DNA from 2 places in the Solibacillus sp. FSL W7-1324 genome. Region 2 is predicted to be linked to the other one. Evidence: riboswitches for the same ligand, from Rfam matches in the RefSeq annotation. Region 2 holds a riboswitch; the other holds the start of a gene.
The links. Region 2 has a riboswitch for thiamine pyrophosphate ahead of tenA (thiaminase II). Riboswitches for the same ligand answer to the same signal wherever they lie in the genome.
Positions count from the first base shown of each region.

Region 1: another riboswitch for thiamine pyrophosphate. It lies ahead of thiW (energy coupling factor transporter S component ThiW); the one in region 2 lies ahead of tenA (thiaminase II).

Region 1 covers NZ_JBBOYH010000001.1:2,853,138-2,859,231, forward strand. The annotation lists gene MKY71_RS14185 (3'-5' exonuclease) at 191-946, shown strand; gene MKY71_RS14190 (nucleotidyltransferase) at 1,217-1,999, shown strand; gene MKY71_RS14195 (cupin domain-containing protein) at 2,056-2,628, shown strand; TPP riboswitch at 2,738-2,826, shown strand; gene thiW (energy coupling factor transporter S component ThiW) at 2,920-3,420, shown strand; gene MKY71_RS14205 (VOC family protein) at 3,868-4,263, opposite strand; gene MKY71_RS14210 (methyl-accepting chemotaxis protein) at 4,381-6,094, opposite strand, start outside.
Region 2 covers NZ_JBBOYH010000001.1:2,453,812-2,459,905, forward strand. The annotation lists gene thiE (thiamine phosphate synthase) at 1-250, opposite strand, end outside; gene thiD (bifunctional hydroxymethylpyrimidine kinase/phosphomethylpyrimidine kinase) at 234-1,046, opposite strand; gene thiM (hydroxyethylthiazole kinase) at 1,043-1,786, opposite strand; gene tenA (thiaminase II) at 1,764-2,456, opposite strand; TPP riboswitch at 2,533-2,631, opposite strand; TPP riboswitch at 2,698-2,796, opposite strand; gene MKY71_RS12160 (NAD(P)H-dependent flavin oxidoreductase) at 2,976-3,956, opposite strand; gene MKY71_RS12165 (LysM peptidoglycan-binding domain-containing protein) at 4,090-5,346, opposite strand; gene MKY71_RS12170 (cell wall hydrolase) at 5,549-5,989, shown strand; gene MKY71_RS12175 (hypothetical protein) at 6,063-6,094, opposite strand, start outside.

The DNA of each region.
Region 1 (6,094 bases), 400 kb from region 2:
TTATATGAGTAACATTGTTGGTAATCCGTTCCCTGTTTATTCGCAGGAAAAACTTCCTTCCTATTTGGGGTAATGAAGGATATCGACTGATAATTGATTGCTGTTACGGCAGTAGTCAGCTTTTTATTTATTATTACGTTTAAGTATGGTTCAATTATAGAACAAACGTTCCAGTGGAGAGGTGAAGTTTATGGACATTGAACGACTGCATATTCGCATCATGATTACATGCTCGATTGTGGGCTTTGCCAAACGGGAAGAATTGGCCGCAAGTTATGTGCCAGAAGCAATTGATGAACTGGAGCAGCACGGTTATATTGCTCGAACACGCTATGGTCATTATTACAATACGAAGCTCGCGGCGCAGTATTTGAGAAAGTTTATTACAACATACAGCCCGCGCTTAAAGGTTGCGGAGATGGTGGAATTGTTGGAGCATTCACCTGAATATGTTGTCGTCGATATTGAAACAACGGGAGGCTCTGCTGCCAGGGGTGATAAAATCGTGGAAATCGCTGCGCTGAAAATACGTAACGGAGAGACGGTGGACCTTTTTCACCGGTTTGTGAATCCAGAAAAACCGATCAAAAATTCACATATTCACGGGATTACGAATGAACGCGTGAAAGATGAGCAAACGATTTCCCCAGTCATTCGCGCCTTTAAAGATTTTTTAGGTGATATGCCGATTGTCAGTCACCATATCGGGTTTGACTGGTACAGCTTTCTCGCGCTCGAGTTTTTCAGGAATGGCATTCGTCCAACGAATCCGGCTGCCTGTACGGTACTGCTTGCACGCAAGTATTTGGACAGCCCGAAAAATAATTTGAATGTCATTGCCGAAACGTATAACATTCCGCTCCTTAACCATCATACAGCTGATGCGGATGCGATTTGTGCCAATGAAATACTGCAGCTTATTTTGAAAAAAGCGACTGCACAGTAGGAGTGTGTGGTCGCTTTTGTGCTTTTATTAGAATCGTTGAGATGGTTATTAGAAAATGTTCGCAGGGTATTAGAACATCGGAGTGCTTTATTTGAAGATGGCGGCTGTTTATTAGAACTACTCACTGATTTATTAGAAGTTCGCACTTTTATTAGCACATTTTTTTATTTATTAGAACAATGCAGGACGATATTAGAAGTTTTCGAGATGCATTGTATTGAAACTATTTCCAGCCTGTCGTCGTAGAATATATAAATTGGAGGTGGATGGATGAGGAACTTCGCTTTATATATGATGTTTATCGGGATATTGATTACCGCCATCAGCGGGAACTGGATCATCTTTAATTATGATAATGTCACGATTTATCCGAAGGCTTCTTATGTAATTTTCGCAATCGGGTTAGTCATTGTAGCAGGCGCATTTGTCATGAGCCGTTTCACTGCGTACCGTGAAACTTCACGGACAGTTGATAATCGAGACGCTTTGAACAGATGGCTTATGGCGAATTATCCGGTTAATAAATGGTTAATCGTCCTCATCATTCTTCCTCTTTTGCTTGCACCGTTTTATAGCTGGTCGCTGCTTTTTAAGTTATTGAAGTGGTATATACTTGCGGGGAGCATGATAGCCGGCATCATTTTCATTCTGCAAGGTGAACGGGTAGAAGATGATGCAGATTGGCAGTATAAAGGGAAAACAAAGAAAATGCTGGAGCTGATCGATTACCGGAAACATCCGTTTAATATTTCGCTTATTCTTTTTATTCTCGTCATCGGAAGTTTTATTTTGAGTAAGCAGTGGAATATTCCACTCCATATGGATGTTGGCGGCAATCCGTACTACGTCACTACTTTGCCGATCAGTGCATCTGTTATGTCCGCACTCATGGTGATGAGTACGTTTATTTATATAATTAATCATGGGGATTTCTTCGGTTTCCGTAAAGCTGAGCTAAGTTATGAACGAGTCATGGCTGCCCACTTTGGAGAAATTTTTATGTGTGGTCCTACATTGTGTCTGTTAATTTTCACTTGGATTATTTCCTTATAGGCACGAAAAGGTAATTTTTTGCATACTTTAACAGCAATAATAAAAGAGGTGAACGATTGAATTCGAATCATGATTATACAGCGGCGCAACCGCAGTTTACATTCGATATTAATAAAAATGCATTGTTTGTTAAAGATCAGCATAATTTTATCAACCTGCTTGGCGTGAACCAGTTGAATACGCTGGATAATATATCGCTGCTCGATATTTATTTGAGTGCCAATAATGTCATTGAGCCGCACTATCATCAAAATGCGGCGGAACTTGTTTACTGTATTACGGGAAGGGCGATTGTTTCGATCTTGAATCCATTCACGAAACAGCTGTTGCATTTTCCGATTGGCCCCGGTCAAGTGGCAAACGTTCCTCAAGGCTGGTGGCATTATGAAGTTGCTACGCAAAATAATACGCATCTGCTAGCCATTTTTAATGCTCCGACACCGGAAGTGATTTTAGGTTCCGACCTGCTTAAGCTGACACCGGCAAATATTATGGCCCATACTTATGGCATGAATGAAAATCTGTGGCAGCAGGCAGTTGCACCTGTCCGACCTAATACTTTCATCGGTCCGCCAAACCCTTGGCAGCACGCCCAGCCCGCTAATTATGGCGGCGGATATGAGCAGTGAATGCACTCGGTCAAAGGGAGTAAGTTTCAAAAAAGTGCTTGCATTGTGAAGTGGTCATGTTATGATTATTGTGAAATTAACCTAATATTGGAAGCAGATAATCTGCTCGTCAAACTACTAGGGGCGCCTTTTGGCTGAGAAGTACCCTTTGCACCTGATCTAGGTAATACTAGCGTAGGAAAGTAGTGTCGATTCCCTATTTTTATTTTTTTATAGGCTACGATACCACTTTCTTCATTGAAAGTGGTTTTTTTGTTGCAAAAATTTATTTGTAAAGGGTGGATGGTTGAAATGAATAAAACGAGAAAGCTTACATACTCCGCGATTATAGCAGCGATTACAACGATTCTCAGCAGTATGGTGTATATCCCATTAGGATTCGCGAAAATTTTTCCGATACAGCATTTTGCCAATGTCGTCTCGGCCGTACTTCTCGGTCCATGGTATGCGGTATTGCAGGCGTTTCTTACATCGACGTTAAGAAACTTGATGGGGACAGGCAGTCTATTTGCTTACCCTGGAAGCATGATTGGTGCTCTTCTCGCGGCATTGTTGTTTGCGAAAACGAAGAAGCTGGCGTTTGCCGCTTTGGGTGAAGTAGTCGGGACAGGGTTGCTTGGTGCAATGGCTACTTATCCGATTGCGATATTATTTTTAGGTCAGGAAGCGGCGCTGTTCGGTTTTGTCCCGGCCTTTATGATGAGTTCGTTTGCGGGTGCAATTTTAGGCTATGGTTTGCTGAAAGTGATGGTGAGAAACCGGGCGTTTGGCGGGATGCTTAATGCGGGGTGAGTCGCTGGGGTTGGGGGCGGTTTTATTAGAAGATTTTCGGTAGTTATTAGAACATTTGGGCGGGTTATTAGAACTTCTGGGGTGGTTATTAGAACAATTTTTTGCTAGAGAATTTTTTGTATTGGTATATCGATTTTATTAGAAGAATTGGTGCGGATATTAGAACTTTCGCGGGTTATATTAGAACAATTTATTTATATAGAACTGTTTTCACCGGCTTACCGATTTTATTAGAAGATTTGAGCGTTTATTAGAACATCCGGGCAGGATATTTGAAGATCAGTGGACGATATTAGAACATATGACAGACTTATTAGAACAACCGATACTTATATTAGAACATCTCACTTTTATTAGAAGATTTTAAAATATATTAGAACAACTCAGACCTTTATTAGAAAATGAAAAGCCGGGTATCAATCAACGCATGACACCCGGCTCATTTCATTAAGCTAAATTAATCTGCCATGACACGCCGTAACGGTCATTGAGCCAGCCGAACTTCTTACTGAACCCGTAATCCCCGATTGGCATTAGCGGATGGCCGCCTTCAAGCAGTTTTTCATACAGATAGTCGGTTTCCTCTTCTGTATCACATGTAATAAAAATAGAAAATGACGGTGTGAAGTCAAATTCATGTTTCAAATTACTGTCAATGCACATAAATTCCTGGCCTTTAATCGAAAAAGTCGCTTGCATGACTGTTCCTTCGTCTCCGCCTTCATTTGCTCCATAGCGGACAATGCTCGTAATTTCCGCGTCCTCGATCACGGATGTGTAGAAGTTCATTGCTTCTTCTGCAACACCGCCTTGAAACATTAAAAATGGTTTTGCGCTTTTCATTGTACCCTTCCCCTTCTGAAATCAAATTTACTCCACTTCAATTTAGCCTATTTTAACCTTTTCCGCGAACTTTTCTACCTATTTAAAGGCATCTCCCAACTAGAAGATGCCTTTTGTTTAATATTTAAATTTCGCGATAACGAGCTGTAATTCCTGTGCCAGTTCCGTTAAAGCTTGTGCTGATGATGAAATTTCTTCAATGGCGATGAGCTGCTGTTCCGAAGATGCGGCTACTTCTTCTGAAATCGCAGCATTGTCTTGCGCAAATAATGCCATTTCTTTTACGCTGGAAGATGTTTCGAGAATCGACGCAGACACTTGCTGTGCTGTTGCCGATACTTCCTCTATTTGCGGTGTTACTTGCTCCATGCTTTCGATAATCGTAGAGAACTTCGCCAATGCTTCGTTGGAAACTTCCACACCGTTTTCTACTTCGTGCGAAATGCGGTCCATAATCGAGACCGTATTTCCCGTGTCATTCTGAATTGCTGAAATGATTTCATAAATATCCTTCGTTGACTGATGGGACTGGTTTGCCAGTTGTTTCACTTCATTGGCGACAACCGCAAAACCTTTCCCGTGTTCGCCTGCTCGTGCCGCTTCAATCGAGGCATTTAATGAAAGCAAGTTTGTCTGTTCAGCAATTCCTGTAATAATATTTAAAATCGAATTTACCTGTTTTGAACGTTCATTTAATGACTGGATCGTTTGATGGGATGCAATGACCGACTGATGGATCGATTTCATCTGATTGACGATATTTTCAACAGACTGACCGCCATCATAGGCCTGTTTCGTCGTTTCGTTTGTCAGGGCTGAAACTTGCGCCGAGTAATTCGCGATTTGTACCGCACCCTCCGTTATTTCCTCGAATGCATGGACACTTGTATCGACACTGTCCTTTTGCTTTTCCGCGCTTACCGATACTTGCTGAATCGAAGTAGAAACTTCCTGTGTCACAGCAGTCGTCTCTTCAGAGTTCGCCGACAACTGTTCTGCTGAGGCAGCGACAAGTTCCGCATTTTGCTCAATTTTTTGGATGAGGGATTTCAGGCTTTCCTGCATATCCGCGAACGCTTGTCCCAACTGTCCAATTTCGTCAGTCGTTTTCACTTCAATCGTTTGCGTCAGATCGCCGTCACTGATCATCATCGCTTTTTCTTTTAATTCCGCAATCGGTTTAATAATCGAACGGATCAGAATAAAGATGAATAGCACACCGACAATAACCGTTATTATAATAACGATAATGGTTGCTTTAACAATCGGGGCTGCGGCATCATCAATTTCCTGAAGATACATGTTGCCGCCTAATTTCCAGCCCGTCAGTTCATTCGTAATAAAGCGGACTACTTTTTCATCACCGAAATAATCGTACTCAATCATACTTGCGTCATTATTGTAAAATACTTCGTAAAACGATTCACCTAAGGCAGTACCTGTCTCCTCTTCCGGGTGAACGATATATTCTCCGTTTCTATCAAGCAGTACTGCATAGCCCTCTTCACCGACATTAATCTGGCCTGTAATTTCGGCAATATGGCTCAATTTCAAGTTAATACCGACTACCCCGCCGGCAACGCTTTTCGAAATTGTTACAACTACATTATTACTGCTCGTAGAAATGTAGGGATCTGAAATTACCGCCTGTCCATTGTTGGCGATGGCATCCTGATACCAGGCGCGGTCCGTAACATCAAAGTCTTTATCCATTGCCATGTACGGCGCAATTGTCACCGATCCATCTCCTCTGCCAAGAAAGGCTGATTCCACGTCTCCGTTCAGTTCAACATATTGATTCAAGATTTTTTCAATCTCTTCACTGCTTCGG
Region 2 (6,094 bases):
CATCTAAGTTTAATGCAAGTTCGACATCATCATTGATAATGAACGGTACTTTATATATTTGGCACAGCTTTTGGCATTGCCGGGCAAATTGAATGTACTCATCACCTTTTAAAGCATTTTCACCTTTTTCCCTCAGCTGGAACATCGTAACTCCTGCCTGTAGCGCCTCTTCTAAAACAAGGAGCGGGTCGCGTTTACAATTGATTGTTCCCATAACAAAATACTTATTTAAATCAAAAAACATGGACATTGCACAACCCCCGCTGTTCATGATAAGCAAAATGATTTGTCGGGCCAAAGCCGTGACCAATATTGAGCGGATGACGAATAGCCAGTTGCACATATTTTTTCGCTTCTATAATGGCTGCCTCTATCGATCTTCCTTTTGCCATCTCCGCCGTGATTGCTGCGGAAAATGTACAGCCTGTTCCATGCGTATGCTTCGTATCCACTCGCTCTGTTTTCATTTTAAATGGTTGTTCCCCGCGAATGAAAACCGTATCTGTCGCATGCTTACCGCTTAAGTGACCACCTTTAATGACTACACATTCCAGTCCTAGACTTAAGAGATGCTGTGCCGCTGAATTAATATCTTCTTCAGTTTGAATTGTATAGCCAGTCAGAATTTCCGCTTCCGGAATGTTCGGTGTACAAACAGTTGCAAGCGGCAATAACTTTTCTTTAAGGGCTGTTGTTGCCTGCTGCTCGAGTAAACTGGCACCTCCCTTTGCAATCATGACTGGGTCAACAATTATCGGAATTGTTGTTTCTTTAAGCTGCGCGACTATCGCCTCGATAATTTCTGCACTAAACAGCATACCTGTTTTAATTGCTTTTATATCAAAATCTTGAAGTACCGCTTTTAACTGAGCTTGCACGAAATCAGGAGTTGTCGGAAAAATCCCGTGCACGCCTTCCGTGTTTTGTGCGGTTAGTGCGGTAATGACCGATGTACCAAATACACGTAATTCCTGAAACGTTTTCAAGTCTGCTTGAATGCCTGCACCGCCACCGCTATCTGAGCCTGCAATTGTACATGTAATCATCGTCGTCCCTCCGCTAAAAGTTCTAGTTCATTCAAGAAGTTAGTATGGAAAGTTCCTATAGCTGCAACAGAATTGGCACTCGCCTGTTTATATTCATTGAGCAGAGTTTGTAAGTCATTAAACGGTTCTTTACTGTTTGCAAGCACCGCAGCACAAAAGGCACTCAATAAGCAGCCGCTCCCAGTCATTTTTGTCACTTTTTCATGACCACCCGTTACAAATTCAACTCTTTCCCCATCCGTAATCACATCTTGTTCTCCTGTAACGATTACAATAGATTGATAGTGATTCGCCAGCTGTTTGGCCGTCGCTGCAACATCGATATGTCCATTACCGCTATCAACACCTTTGGAAGTCCAATCCGCTCCCGCAAGAGCCGCCAATTCTCCAATATTGCAGCGGATAACATCAATCTTTAGAAGATAGAGCAATTGTCGTGCTGTCTCAATTCGAAACTTTGTTGCCCCTACTCCTACTGGATCCAGAACAACCGGAGTATGATGCTTATTTGCGCTAAATCCTGCTTCCTTCATCGATGCTACTGTCCGTTCATTCAAAGTACCCAAATTTAAAAGTAATGCACTTGACTGAGCAGCCATTTCTCCCGCTTCTTCGATCGCATCCGCCATTACCGGTGAGGCACCTACCGCAAGCAAACCATTCGCTGTAAAATTTGCGACGACATAATTTGTAATGCAATGTACTAACGGCTGATTTTTATGAATTGCTTGCAGGCTCATTGACATACACCCCTTGTTCCCAGTTTTGCTTCGTCCAAGGCATCTCCCAAAACATCCATTCGTAATAACAGCTTTTCTTAAAATGTTCCTGCAAGACTTTTACCTTTGCTGGTTGTTCTTTCGCATATCGATCCAGCATTGACTTTTGTATTTCAATATTTTGTAGCATCTCCTCGGACGCATAGAGTGCAATCCATTGTTCATAAAGGGGGACATTCGGACGTGCATCTTTTAACCTTTGCCCAATTTCCTGATACAGCCACGGGCAAGGTAAAATTGCCGCAAATGCTTCAGCTACATCTCCGTTATGCACCGCATTATACATATGGCTTACATAGTTATAGGCTGCTGGAGCCGCTTCGAATTGCTCCAAATCATCCGCTGTCACGCCTAATTCTTTAAACGTTGTACGATGCAACTCCAACTCTGCGTCATGAATAAATTTTGCTGTTTGCAGAAAATATTGAACATCGTCATCCGTAGTCGCTTTTGCAGCTGCAAGAGCAAGAACTTTCGTATAATGTTTTAAATAATATGCATCCTGCAGCATATAAAACTTAAACTTCTCCAGCGGTAAACTTCCATCTGCAATCCCTTGTACAAATGGATGATAGAAGCTAGCCTCCCAATAAAAATCCGTTTCTTTCCTTACCTTTTCACAAAATCCCATTGTTACTCCTCCTTTTTGTTGGCGGAAGCACAAAAAAAGACGCCTCTATATAGAGAGACGTCCCCAAAAAGTGTAAGTACCACTTTTCATTGCTCCCTACGTCCGTATTAACGGCCAGGTTCCAAGGGTCAGGTTTTAACCTTCTCAACACTACTGTGTCCCCCCGCAAATCAAATGCGTGTATATTTGCAAAAGAAAGACTCCACGTAAAGGATACGCGGAGTCAAAGTAAGTACATATGTATAGCGTGTACTTTGCTCCCTACGTCCGTATTAACGGCCAGGTTCTAAGGGTCAGGTTTTAACCTTCTCAACACTGCTGTGTCCCCCCGCAAATGCATTTAATTACCCAGAGTGTAACAAATTAATTCAACCCGGGCAAGGGAATTCGAAAAATTATGAAATTACTACTATATTTAGGGAATCATTCCAGAAAGTAAAGCTATTTTTAGTGCTCAGAAAAAAACGCTATTTCCCCTTAGAGAAAATAGCATCTTTGTTTTACCGCAATCGACGTTGACTATTGTAAATGGGCTACTGTCGATCGTTTACCAGTCATTTCTTGATAAGCCTGCGCATATTCCTCAGCCAGTTTATCAACATATTGCTGGGTAGAGGTAATCTCTTTAATTGCACCAATTCCTTGCCCGCTTCCCCAAATATCTTTCCAGGCTTTTGCGTTATTATCGTTAAAGTTCATCGCAGAAGGATCACTTTCTTTGAGATTATTTGGATCCATCCCCGCATTCATAATAGAGCCTTTCAAATAATTTCCGTGGATTCCTGTAAATAAATTACTGTATATAATATCCTCTGCTGTACTATCCACAATCATCTGTTTATATTCTTGACGCGCAAAAGCTTCTTCCGTCGCGATAAATGGTGAGCCAATATAGCCGAAATCAGCACCCATCGCCTGTGCTGCCAATACGGAATGGCCTCGTGCGATGGATCCTGATAAAGCTAACGGTCCGTCAAACCATTCGCGGATTTCCTGTATAAGCGCAAATGGACTCTGCTGACCGGCATGGCCTCCTGCACCTGCTGCTACTGCAATGATACCGTCCGCACCTTTTTGAATCGCTTTTTTTGCAAAATAATTGTTGATGACATCATGGAAAACAATGCCTCCATAACTATGCGCTGCCTCAAAAACTTCTTCGCGTGCCCCAAGTGAAGTAATAATAAGCGGAACTTTATATTTCACACAAAGCTCCATATCCTGTTCCAGGCGGTCATTTGTTTTATGAACAATCTGGTTAATGGCAAATGGCGCTGCCGGCCGATCCGGATTTTTGGCATTATAGCTTGCCAACTCCTCTGTAATTTCAGCTAACCATTCATCTAGCTGGCTTGCCGGCCTTGCGTTCAGCGCTGGCATCGACCCGACAATTCCTGCCTTGCATTGCGCAATGACCAATTTTGGATTGCTAATAATAAACAACGGTGCCCCAATTACTGGGATTCGTAAGTTTTGTAAGATTTCCGGAACATTCCCCATCAATAATCCCCCTTTTCTTCAGCTACTACTAATACTTCATCAATATTGACCAAATCTCCTTCTTAAATAGATGACAATCAAAAAAGTCAGATGAATAGTTTTTGATTTCATCTGACCATCTATGCTGCTTTTTCTATTTCTTCACCACATTAAAATTAGCCCCGATAAGCTGCCAGTTTTGCGGGAATGGCAATCCTAACTTCCAATAGCCAACACCGCGCAAATTCAAGCGCTTTACTAAATCAAACTTCGCCTGAATGGAACGTGCATCCTCAAACCAGACAATATGTGAACGGCCTTGCTCATCATAGTAATTAAAGTATGGGGCCTGTGCAGTAATGTCAAATTGGATAGCCGCATTGTAACGTTTTGCTACTTCAATAGCTCGTTGAGGACTTATTGCTTCTGCGTAATCTCCGCCTTGGACAAAAGGTAATGTCCAATCGTAGCCATACAAATTTTGCCCCAATAAAATTTTACTCGCAGGAATTTCTGTTAAAGCGTATTGTACTACTTGTTCGACTTGTGGCAGTGGAGAAACGGCCATTGGAGGTCCTGCAGAATACCCCCATTCATATGTCATGAGCATAACAAAATCCACTATTTCGCCATGTGCTTTATAGTCATGCCCCATAAACCATTCCCCGGGCTGATCCGCTCTCGTTTTGGGAGCCAATGCGGTAGAAACCGTATATCCTTCCGCATGCAACCGCTCGACAGCTCTTCGAAGAAAGTTATTATAAGCTTCCCGCTGGTCACGTGATATACGTTCAAAATCAAAATGGATATCCGAAATATTCCCGATGCGTTTTGCTTCTGCTATGATATTGTCCAGCAATAAATTTTGGACCGCGACACTTTGAAAAATATCCCGGGCAAGCTCAGCGCTAAACTGATAATCTTCGAGATTGGTAATCGCCATTGCTATACTTGTTTTCTCTTGTTCAGCGATCTCGGGTAAAGGATTAATGGTCGGTGCTTTTATTGAACCATCCCGACTCACCTCATAACTGAATACAGCTAAGTACGTTAAGTAAGGGTTTGCCTCACGAACTTGATCCAGCAGCATTTCATTTATTTCATTGCCTCTTGGTTCTACATATGCCAAAATTTCTGCAGACCTTTTGGATGGTTCCGGTATATACAATGAGGTGCCAATCATTAGCAACGCATCCGGACTCAACCCATTTGCTTGCGCGAGCGTTGTATAATTCACTTGAAACCGTTGACCAATAGACCATAAACTATCCCCTGGCTGTACAATATAGTATTGCCCTTTCAGTGGAACGACCAATGCTTGCCCGATCACTAACCGCGCGGGCTCCGTAATTTGGTTTGCTTCCACTATACTTTGCACTGTTGTTCCATAAAACTGTGCGATTGCCCACAATGATTCTCCCGGTTGTACAACATGAATTTGAATTGTCCGTCCTCCTTTTTCTATGTACTAATTTATGAACTATATCCCGTGTTAATGCGGAAAGATAGGTTAGAAATACATAAGTTATCACAAGAAATAATTTTAAATGATTTCAATTATTCATATGAGCACCTGGGTTAACTGTTTCATACTATAGTTGTGAGGTGAAAAAATGCCAAGAGTTAAATACCGGGATGCCGATGTTGATTTAATCGCTCGAATGATGCGGGCCGAGGCGGAAGGCGAAGGAAAACAAGGGATGCTGTACGTGGGAAATGTAATTGTGAACCGTGCTATTGCCACATGCCTGGACTTTAATGATGTGAGAACGATTGAACAGGTTATTTTCCAAGTACAGGGCAATAACTATTCTTTTGAGGCGGTACAAAAAGGGAATATGTTTTATCAAAGGGCCAGAGAGACAGAACGGAAATTGGCAAAACAAGTGCTAGACTATTGGAGAGAACATCCAGCAAAATATGCACTTTGGTATTTCAACCCATATGGTCCTTGTCCGCCAACATGGTATGGTCAACCATTTACAGGGCAATTTAAACAGCATTGCTTCTATGAACCGATAGGTGGTACATGTGACAGTGTTTATCAGGGCTAATTGTCATCATTGCCCAAATATATAAGAAGAGCCTTGCACAAATTATGTGACAAGGCTTTTCTTGCTTTAACAACTATTTATTTTTATTTGATTGCTGGTTTTTAT